DNA from 3 places in the Corallincola spongiicola genome. Region 3 is predicted to be linked to each of the others. Evidence: predicted binding sites of a transcription regulator. Region 3 holds the regulator's gene; each other region holds the start of a gene.
What was found. Region 3 encodes FliA, which starts transcription of late flagellar genes. Its sites were predicted from a motif close to CTAAAGNTNNNNNNNNNNNNGCCGATA; they were not measured.
Positions count from the first base shown of each region.

Region 1: EXY25_RS01880 (VC2046/SO_2500 family protein) is a predicted target of FliA. The motif match lies at 1,784-1,810, and genes of this name have one in related genera.
Region 2: EXY25_RS09240 (DUF5610 domain-containing protein) is a predicted target of FliA. The motif match lies at 2,728-2,754, and genes of this name have one in related genera.

Region 1 is NZ_SHLY01000001.1:431,896-435,647, forward strand. Features, by position in the region: gene EXY25_RS01875 (response regulator) at 51-1,682, opposite strand; gene EXY25_RS01880 (VC2046/SO_2500 family protein) at 1,841-2,350, shown strand; gene adhE (bifunctional acetaldehyde-CoA/alcohol dehydrogenase) at 2,442-3,752, opposite strand, start outside.
Region 2 is NZ_SHLY01000002.1:798,124-801,875, reverse strand. Features, by position in the region: gene EXY25_RS09245 (cation diffusion facilitator family transporter) at 213-1,127, opposite strand; gene EXY25_RS09240 (DUF5610 domain-containing protein) at 1,301-2,623, opposite strand; gene EXY25_RS09235 (cation:proton antiporter) at 2,929-3,752, shown strand, end outside.
Region 3 is NZ_SHLY01000009.1:21,435-25,186, reverse strand. Features, by position in the region: gene flhF (flagellar biosynthesis GTPase FlhF) at 1-205, shown strand, start outside; gene EXY25_RS17745 (MinD/ParA family ATP-binding protein) at 198-1,070, shown strand; gene EXY25_RS17740 (RNA polymerase sigma factor FliA) at 1,075-1,791, shown strand; gene cheY (chemotaxis response regulator CheY) at 1,840-2,223, shown strand; gene EXY25_RS17730 (protein phosphatase CheZ) at 2,245-2,976, shown strand; gene EXY25_RS17725 (chemotaxis protein CheA) at 2,991-3,752, shown strand, end outside.

The DNA.
Region 1 (3,752 bases), on a different contig from region 3:
TATTTTGATGAAGTGTAAACGGTCAAATAGATAATTGAAAAAGAAAATTACTATTTTTGTTGAAGCTTGTTGTAGCTTTGCTTTAGGTCTTGATAGCGTATTTTGTGGCGCGAGGGGAGGGAGACGCCGTCGAGCAAGCGGAAAAACTCTTTGCATTCGCGTAGCAGTTCGTGTGGCTTTTTCTCCGCTTTACAAAGTTGCAATAGTGATTGGATCATATTTAGTGCTGCACCGGTATTGGTTGGCGCGAGGCTAAGCGCCGTGCGAAATGCGCGCACGGCTGCGTCGTAATTGCCCTGCTCGTAATATCTGCTACCGTCTTGGTGGCATTGGCGGAATTGCGCAACCCGTTCATGTTGTGCGTCATCCGCTTGATAGCTTTGTAGTGCGTCGCGAGCATAGGTGCCTAAGTTAGTACTTTTTTGCATTCGCTCTGCGAGGTGTTGCATCTCTTCAAACTCGCCAATCTGGCATAGTGTTATCAGCCCTTCACCGGAAAACTCTATGGGTAGTTTGTCCTTCCCTTGCTCGACAAGCCCTTTCAAAGCGTTGTAATAGCTTTTCTTTGCTTTGATTAATTCACCTTTCGCAGCTTCAAGCTTGGCTTGGCAGAGCCCTTCAAAAGTAGCAAAATCAAAATTCCCGTAGAGATTATCGTGTCTAGCACGGAATAGCGCATTCATGGCTTCATGTTGGTACTTGTGACGCCGGGTCGCTTCCTCTGCGCTTTCTGCTGCTTCAAACGTACTCCGTACATAATTGAGTAGGTGTTCGACGTTGTGATGTAATGAACGTTTACTTAGTTCATAGATTGTTTGATAGGTATTTTGTGTTAGTTCTGAGAGTTCAACTTCTCGGGATAACCGAGCTATGTGTTGCTGCCTTTCAATCGAATGGGGAGATATCTCAGCTGCATCTTGTAAAGACTGTAGCGCTTGTTCTGGTTGATCGAGCATATATTGGCACTGTGCTTTAAGATCATGAGCATCTAATAGTAATGGGTGCTGGATTAGCAACTCTTCCAGTGTTTGGATGGCGACATCATAACGTTTCAGACCCATGTGCGCTTTGGCTAATGCTACTTTTGCCCACGTGATATCTCGCTCGGCTAACAGTGCTTTTAGAAATTGTTCTGATTTCTCATACTGCCCCACCTTGCAATAGAGTTCAGCCAATAAATTTTTGCAATGGTTGCTGTATTTGCTGCCTGCGGCGATCAACGTATGACAAGCTGCAATTGCTTCTGGGTAGTTTTTATCGTTCAACGGCTGCAATACACTTTGCATCGCTTGCCGTTTTTGATGCGCTCTCTCAATACGTGAACTGAGCTGACGTTGGGAAAATGGCTTCATTATGTAGTCGTCAGGTTGGTTTTCTAACGCCCCCAAAACCATGGCTCGACTATTTTCACCCGTCACAATGATAAAGATAGCCTCTGTTGTAATCAGCCCTTTACCGCGTAGCTCTTCCAAAAGTTGGCGACCATTTTTTTTGTTTACGCCCAGGTTATAGTCGACTAAGAGCAGTTGAAAAGGGCGGTCATCACAGTACTTACAGGCTTGCTCACCGGTTTCACACATTTCGATGTTGTTAAAGCCGATATTATTCAGCATGCCTTTAAGCATTACCTGAAATGAACGTTGGTCATCAACTACAAGCACGTGAGAGTGGGTCAGGCTCAAGTTCACTTCCTTTACAGCTGCGGATTAGTCCCTTCGCTGGAATATAGCATAGCGATGTCAATGCGTTGAGTGGCGTTGATCAACAACTGGAAGAGAAACAGTTAAAGAATCTAATAATGAAGCCGATATGAAGTTAGGTTTCATACTGGAAAAGAATTGTGCAGTCCGAACAGGTCAATTCGTCAATCATCGTTAATGAGCTTCAGCTCGGCCAATCGCTAAACAAAGCGGTTGGTAGCGGCGATTCTGCTAAGTTCGCTTATCTGCTAAGTATGTTGTCGGATGATGTGCTTGATCAGCCGCAGTTTCAGTTTGCTTGTTTTGACAGTATCAAACCCGCGCCAGATGAGACGCAATTAAGGAAAGAGTTTTCGTTACCAGAGAGTGCGCCGTTATTCAGCGATGCTGAAACGATGCTGCGTGCGACAAATCAGAGTCAACTATTTGCTGAAGGTGGTTCGATCACTGACGTAAGGCTACTCGCTGCGCTCGCGCCGACGGCGTTAGTGGCTAAGAAAGAGGACGATAACTCTTTATCTGCGGATATTCTCGATATTCTGCCTCATTGGAAACGGGCTGACGTCTGCCCAAAGCCTGAATATTCTTCGAGCGAGCCGATGATTGAACTACTGAATAAGCTGCATAGCAGCTCACAAACAGCGCTATAAATCACGAAACGTAGCGGTGACAGTTGTCTCCGTGAGTTTCATGCATAAAAAAGCCCGCTATTAAGCGGGCTTTTTCATACTAAGTTAGAAATTACTTCTTCTTAGCAGGTGACTTCTTAGCTTTAACGGCCTTGTTCAGGGCATCAGCGCTATCATCGCCTTCTTGGTATGGACGACCGTAGTAGGAGTCGATCAATACCTGCTTCAGTTCACTGATCAGCGGGTAGCGAGGGTTGGCACCAGTACACTGGTCATCAAACGCGTCAACAGCCAATTGGTCAACTTTCGCCATAAATGCTGCTTCGTCAACACCCGCGTCTTTAATTGACAGTGGGATATTTAACTCAACTTTCAGCTCTTCCAACCAAGTCAACAGGTTGTTAATTTTCTCTTCAGTGTTTTTACCACCCAGACCCAGGTGATCAGCTACTTCGGCGTAGCGAGCACGGGCTTTTGGACGGTCATACTGTGAGAATGCAGTCTGCTTAGTTGGTGTGTTAGTGGCATTGAAACGGATAGTGTTAGCCAATAACAGTGCGTTTGCCAGACCGTGAGGTACATGGAACTCTGCGCCCAGTTTGTGAGCCATTGAGTGACAAACACCCAAGAAAGCATTCGCAAAAGCAACACCAGCGATTGTGGCTGCGTTGTGAACTTTTTCACGAGCAACTGGATCAGCCTTGCCATTTTGATATGAACTTGGCAGGAACTGCTTCAGCAGCTTAAGTGCTTGCAGCGCTTGGCCATCTGAGTACTCGTTTGCCAGAACAGAAACATAAGCTTCCATAGCGTGAGTCACAGCATCGTAACCACCAAAGGCACATAAAGACTTCGGCATGTCCATAACTAAGTTGGCGTCTACAACAGCCATGTTAGGTGTCAATTCGTAGTCAGCCAGTGGGTATTTTTGGCCAGTCTTGTCGTCTGTAACAACTGCGAAAGGTGTTACTTCAGAGCCAGTACCTGAAGTGGTAGTGATACAAACCAGTTCAGCTTTAGAGCCCATTTTAGGGAACTTGTAGATACGCTTACGGATGTCCATGAAGCGCATAGACAGGTCTGCGAAGTCTGTTTCTGGGTGCTCGTACATAACCCACATGATCTTCGCTGCATCCATTGGTGAACCACCACCAACAGCCAAGATAACGTCAGGTTGGTAGCTGTGGCATGCCTCTGCACCTTTCTGCACGATAGTCAGAGTAGGATCGGCTTCTACTTCGTGGAAGATTTCAACTTCCATGCCTTTATCTTTAAGAATAGCGCGAAGGTCATCAATGTAGCCGTTGTTAAATAAGAAACGGTCAGTAACGATAAGTGCGCGTTTCTTACCTTCCAGGTCGTCCATTGCAATAGGCAGAGAGCCACGACGGAAGTAGATTGATTTAGGTAGTTTGTGCCACAA
Region 2 (3,752 bases), on a different contig from region 3:
AATAACTTCTTTACTCATAAAGTCATGTTAGTTGCTCAAAAATAGCACGATGTTAGTGATACCGAATAGCATTAGAGTCAAAAAATTTGCATTCAATGCGTCAAAAAATATCCCCCTGGTAAACTAAAACCGATAGATTAATAGAAAGGCAGACGCCGAAAACGGCTTACCATCCACTCCTATTCAGAAACCGCCCCACGACAACGCAACGATTACAACCAGCGCCGATTAGCGGTGAAACTCACCGTTAACCACAAATCGGATTGCTGCTGTTGCAAATCTTGCCATAAGCGGCGCCGAATGAAATCTTGTTCCGCCATCGACAATTCACAATCCTGAGCGACTAAGAAGTTCACCTCCAGATCGTAGCGCCGACCGGAGCGAGAAAGGTAATGACGGTAGCCTCGCAGTTCATGCTGCCTTTTAACAACCGCCAACTTACATGGCAGCTGTTGGGCAAAATCGTCGTCTGGTGCCATCGCGAGTAGATCTTTTAAGCTCCGAAACAGCACCCTGAGAGGTAGAATTAAAGCGACACTGCTTAATAACAGCATCAATATCGGGTCAACAAACCTAACCCAGCTTTCGAAGCCAAACCAAGTTAGCCCCTGCGCCACAACAAAGCCGGCGAGTACGACGCTACTTAACAAACCATCCACTAGCCACTCATGACTATCGATCTCTAGCAACGAGGAGCCAGTGCGACGGCTCTCACGCCGCATAAAAGCGTAACAACACCAACACAACAGGCTACTTAGCAAGGCATAAGGTAACGCGAACGCCAACGCAACATGATGCCCACCAGACCAAATGGCTTCGACACCATAAAAAATAGCAAAACCACACATGAGCAAAATAGCGATGCCATTTAGAGTTGTCACTAAGGGTTCAATGTAGGCATAACCGAACTGAAAGCGCCGATCTTCGTCGCGCGTTACCAAGTAACTGGTTATAAGGCCAAGGCCTGTCATTGCAGTGCTAAAGAGAGAGAAAAAACCGTCGAGCAAAATAGCGGAAGAGCCGGAGAGCAAGCCAAAGCTGATGCCAAGAGCAACCATTATCAAAGTCGCAATCAAAGATATTTTTAGGGCAAGTTGCTCCCTACTAATGCCATGGCGAAAAGCCATAAATCCTCCCATAACAAGTCTACGTGGAGAAAAGTATAGCGGTTAGTAAGCAAGCAAGCCCGTCAAAATCTAGCCTAGTCGGAGGGGGTCCCCCCTTAGAAACCTCTGCGCCAGATATAAAAAAGGGCCAGCAATGCTAACCCTTCTTGCTACCCAATAGGGATTGCTAGCAACTATTCAAGCGGCGCTTGAACCGGTGCTTCTAACTGCTCAAGAGCTTGCAGCAACCGTTGGTTAAACTCCTGAAAACGATTGGCCGCGTCCTGCTGCTCTGGCTGCAGGAATGGCAGAATTTTTTCAGCCACCTGGTCAATAGCCGCAGTCGATTTCTCAGTGGATTCTGCAAAAATAGACTCGCTTTGCTCAATCAACTCTTTAAACTGTTTAATGTATTCACTAAGTGGCTCCATGATGTCATACAAGGAACTCGCTCCCGCCCCAGGCTGTGTGGTTGATGGCTGATCTTGTACCTGCTGGTACACCTTCGCAGCCGCAATCGTTTGGGTTTGTTCCAAACTCATTGAGAATGATGCAATTTGTGAATCATCAAAGCCCAGTTCATTGGCTTTATCAAACGCTGCATCAAAGTCCCCAGCAAAGAATGAATCGGCAACGCCTGCCACCTGATTAATAAAATCAGTGATCGCTGCCATCTCCTCTTCACTCAGATCGCCTTCGACGGAAAAAGAGAAGCCAAACGAGGACTCATTGCTGTAGCTAGAAATAAGTGCTTCGCCGTTATCATTCGAAGCATATCCCATCCCCATAGAGCTGGCTTGTAATGCATTGAAACTGATAGCGATCTTATCTCCCTCTTTGGTGAACAGCTCCAAAGAAGCACTGTTTTCAACCCGATAGGAAGCAGCCTGCCCCACTAACTGCGCGCCACTGAAGTCGCCACCGCTGCTATAACTTTCTGTGGAACTACTACGAGTCACCTCTACTTGCGGCGAAGATAACGCCACTTCATCACCAGCAAACAGCTCTTTCTCGAACTCGCCTAAGCGTTGCTGGATCAAGTCATAGCTCTTATCTATGCCATTCCCCAGCTCTTCGCTCATCATGCCCATATCTTCAAGTTCGTCGCGCGCTTCACCGAAGCCTTGATCTACACCGATGCGAGCCTGCGCCATCATATCTTCGAGATACTCATCGCTTTCACCGCGCTCCCGCGCTTGGTTAACCGCCTTTTCGATATAGGAAGTCACATTGTTAGCCACAAGCTCGTAATCAAAACCACCGGTATTTTCTTCAACCGGAGCCTCTGATGATGCCGCTTGTTGCGGCGAAAATGGCAAATTTTTATAGACTGAATCGGCCAAAGAGCGCATCGCAACTTGAAATGGCGAGCGCAAAGAAACATCTTCGCCGGGTTGCGAAACCAAACCCGGGGCCGACTTCAGGCCACCCGCAGCATCATTCTGTGGCTGACCCAGGCGGCCGGCACTTCCCGGCTGTGGACGCAACAGATTCATCAGGTCTGGGATCTTATTCATCATCATACCTTAGCCCTATGTACTGACTAGCCAGCCCATTGCCATCAATGAGCGGCTCTATGATCAGCCATCGGCATAAAAAAGTTAAAATTATACGCTTAGGTTATCGGCACAAATTGTACAGACTTTAATCATTTTTGAATGATAGTATAACTCACTGAAACAGCACATTTTTTCGAATGTGGATCACATTATTAAAAGACTATCACCGTGCTTTTACTGAGAAGAATATTGCCAATTGATACCCATTTCCGGTTATTCTGCAGATACGGATGAAAGCAGTACCCGCAGGATAAAGATAAATAATGCAGATCAGCTTTGACACCATAGTCATACAGCTTTCCATGATAGTGGTCAGTGCTGCCATTATTGGCACTGCATTCCTGTACGCTCGCCAGCCAATCATTCTTGCTTACATTGTTGCCGGGATCCTCATCGGCCCATCCGGCTTTGACTTGATCCCTAATGCCAACAACATTGAACAGATCGCCCATGTGGGGGTGATCCTGCTGCTGTTTTTACTTGGCTTACATCTGCAACCCAGAAAGCTGTTACTGCTATTTCAGAAAACAGCACTGATAACCCTCGGCACCTCCCTGCTATTTTTTAGCGCCAGTTTTGTGTTTGCCCTCAGTATGGGGATGCCGCTAAAAGAAGCGCTGGTGATAGGTGCGGCACTCATGTTTTCAAGCACCGTCATTGGCCTGAAGCTGATCCCCACAACGGCCTTGCATCACAAACACATTGGTGAGGTGATGACCAGTGTACTGCTGCTGCAAGACATTCTGGCTATCATGGTGATCCTGTTTTTGAATATTGATGCAGGTGAAGCGATGCTCACCACATTCGCGATGCTGCTAGTGAAATTAGTTGGCATCGCCATACTGGCCTTTGCTGGGGTGCGCTTCATCGTGTTGCCACTGTTCCGCCGCTTTGATGTGATCCAGGAATACACATTTGTGGCTACTCTGGCGTGGTGTCTGTTTTGGGCGGAAGCCGCCCATCAACTTGGTCTCTCATACGAGATTGGCGCCTTTTTAGCTGGCCTATCGATTGCTGTCAGTCAAGTGGCGATGGCCATCGCTGAGCACCTGAAACCATTAAGGGAGTTTTTCCTGATCCTATTTTT
Region 3 (3,752 bases):
GGAAATTCTAAGTGTTACAATTCAAAACGCTTTGCCAATCGGGTATCTTACCGATGGACAAAGGGTTCCAGAAGATATTCAGGTCGCAGATCCTGCATATCTTGTGACGAAAGCAACAGAGCTGATGGAAAGTAATAGCCAGGGTGAGGGTTATCTCTGGACAACCGATGCATTCAGTGAGATGAATTCTGAATTATATGATTAATGAGTTTTCCGACCAGGCGAGTGGTTTAAGAAAAATGAAGCGCGCTCAGATGGTAAAAGTAATTGCCGTCACCGGTGGTAAAGGTGGCGTAGGCAAAACGAATGTGTCGATCAATACCGCAGTGGCCATGGCCGAACAGGGAAAGCGGGTATTGGTGCTGGATGCCGATTTAGGCTTGGGTAACGTAGATGTGATGCTAGGCCTGCGGGTGCAGCATAATCTATCCCATGTGCTTTCTGGTGAAGTCGATTTGGATGATATCCTGTTGGATGGTCCCAAAGGTATCAAGATCGTTCCAGCCTCTTCTGGCACACAATCAATGGTTGAATTGTCGCCAACGCAACATGCTGGACTGATCCGCGCGTTTAGCGAATTGCGGACGGAGTTTGATGTCCTGCTTGTTGATACAGCGGCAGGTATCTCTGAGATGGTGTTGAGTTTTTCTCGCGCAGCTCAGGATGTCATGGTGGTGGTTTGTGATGAACCCACTTCAATTACCGACGCCTATGCGTTGATCAAGCTATTAAGCCGCGAACACGGCGTGTTCCGTTTTAAGATTGTCGCCAATATGGTGAGAAGCTTGCGGGAAGGTCAGGAGTTGTTTGCTAAACTTACGCGAGTCACGGATCGTTTTCTCGATGTCGCATTAGAGTTGGTTGCGACCATTCCTTTTGACGAAAACGTGCGTAAAGCGGTACGTAAGCAACAAGTGGTAGCTGATGCGTTTCCAAAATCTGCTGCATCTATTGCTTTTAGAACCTTGGCAGCCAAGGCTGTGAATTGGCCGATTCCATCACAACCGACAGGCCACTTAGAGTTTTTTATTGAACAATTGCTACAGAACCCTGAATTAATCGAAGAATAAACGCGTGAATAAAGCCGCGGCCTATATCGCAGAGCAGCGCCAAACGATTGTTGAGCAACACGCTGGTTTGGTAAAGCGTATCGCGCACCACCTCAAAGGGCGTTTGCCAGCTAATGTACAGCTGGATGATTTGATCCAATCGGGCATGATAGGTTTGCTGGAAGCCAGTAAAAACTATGATGGCACCAAAGGCGCTAGCTTTGAAACCTTTGCCGGGATCCGCATTCGTGGAGCCATGCTCGATGAGATCCGTAAGGGTGATTGGGCCCCTCGTTCCGTCCACCGTAACAGTCGGCGTGTTGCTGATGCCATCACTAGCTTGGAGCAAGAGCTCGGTCGTGATGCATTGGACACAGAAATCGCTCAAAAACTTGATATCACGGTGCAGGACTACCATCATATTCTTAACGAAGTAAGTACAGGGAAGATCATAGGCTTAGAAGATCTCGGTGTATCCGATGATGTGATAAGCGGAGATCAGGATACGACAAGAAGTCTGCCTTTTGATGGCATAGAATCAGAGCGTTTTCAAAGCGCTCTTGTGACCGCCATCAAAAGCCTACCAGAGCGGGAAGCGCTGGTGTTATCGCTCTACTATGATGAAGAGCTAAATCTGCGAGAAATTGGGGAGGTACTGGACGTGAGTGAATCACGTATCAGTCAAATTCACTCGCAGGCGATGCATCGGCTTAAAGCCAGAATGAAACATTGGACTAGCTGACCAACATTGTGTTGCGTCACAGTCACGTAAAGCTCACTGGAGGGCGTCTTGGATACAAGCATGAAAATTCTGATCGTTGATGATTTCTCAACGATGAGGCGCATCATCAAAAACCTGCTGCGGGATCTGGGTTTTAACAACACTCATGAAGCCGATGACGGCAACACTGCGCTGCCTATGTTACAGGGCGGTGATTTTGATTTTGTTGTCACCGACTGGAATATGCCAGGCATGCAGGGGATTGATTTATTACGTGCTATTAGAGCTGACGATAAGCTGAAAAGCTTACCGGTACTCATGGTGACAGCAGAAGCGAAGAAAGAACAGATCATCGCTGCTGCTCAAGCCGGAGTAAACGGTTACATCGTGAAGCCTTTTACAGCCGCTACGCTGAAAGAAAAGCTCGACAAGGTTTTTGAGCGTCTGGGTTAATGCGGTTCAAAGGGGAGCTTTATGGCTGATTCAAATCTGCCAAGCTTAACGCTTGAGCAGGCTAAACACTTGGTTTCACTCCTTGAAGAAGGGGAAGAAGCGAAGGCGCAGCAGTTACTTTCAACGTCGCATCCGGCGTTCTCCAGCGACCTTTTTTCCGAGGTCGGCAAACTCACACGCCAATTGCATGACGCTTTGCAGGATTTTCAACTTGATCCGCGCTTAGGTAAGTTGGCCACTGACGATATTCCAGACGCGACACAACGATTAAATTACGTTTTAGAGAAAACTGAAGATGCGGCTAACCGCACGATGGACGCCGTGGATGCCAGTCTGCCCATCGCTGATCGTATGCATTCAGAACTTGCCAAGCTAATGCCATCATGGAAATCCTTGATGGAAAGGCAGATAGAGCGGGGTCAGTTCAAAGAGTTGTGCCATAGTCTTAATGATTTCCTTGAATCTGCCGAAAAGGACTCAGATGTACTTAGAGAACGTCTGACCGAGATCCTGATGGCACAGGATTTTCAGGATTTAACAGGACAGGTAATACGGAGAGTCATCGAATTAGTAACAGAAGTTGAGGACAACCTCATTCATCTGCTGAAAGTGTTCGGTGCTCCAGAGAAAGTGGAAGAAACCAGTGCATCTCAAATTGAGGCTGAAGGCCCGATAGTTGATGCAGCAGAGAGAGAAGACGTAGTCAACGATCAAGATGATGTTGATGATCTTCTGTCCAGTCTCGGATTTTAAGGGGAAAGCCGCCCATGGGGTTTGAAGTTGATGAGGAAATCCTCCAGGACTTCCTGGTAGAAGCCGGTGAAATTCTCGAACAACTGCAAGAACAGTTGGTCGATTTGGAAAACAATCCGGAAGATTCTGACCTGTTAAATGCCATTTTCCGTGGCTTTCACACGGTAAAAGGCGGTGCAGGATTTCTTTCGTTGGCTGAACTTGTGGATGCTTGCCACGGCGCAGAGAACGTTTTTGACGTATTGCGCCAAGGAAAAAGACAAGTTACCCCAGAGTTGATGGATGTGATCCTTCAAGCGTTGGATAGCGTCAATGAAATGTTTGGTCAGGTTCAAGGTGGTGAACCCCTCACAGCTGCTGACCCTGAGCTATTACACGAGCTGCATCGTCTCAGTTCGCCTGAAGGTGCAGAAGCCCCTGCTGAACCCGCATCTGAACCTGTCGTTGAAGATGTTGTGGAAGAGCTCGCCAATGACCCTGAGGTGGTTGAAGCGGAGCAGCATCGCGCGGAAGGTGGCATTGATGAGATTTCAGATGATGAATTTGAAGCCTTATTAGATGAGCTACATGGCCCAGGTGGTGGCCCTACCGTTGAGTCCGCCGCACCATCGGCAGATGATGGCGACATTACCGATGATGAATTTGAAGCGCTTTTGGACCAGTTGCACGGTAAAGGTCAGCACAGTGGTCAACCTGATGTACCAGCAACACCAGCCTCGGACCCTGCGCCTGCCGCCGGTGATGATGAGATCTCGGATGACGAGTTTGAGGCGTTA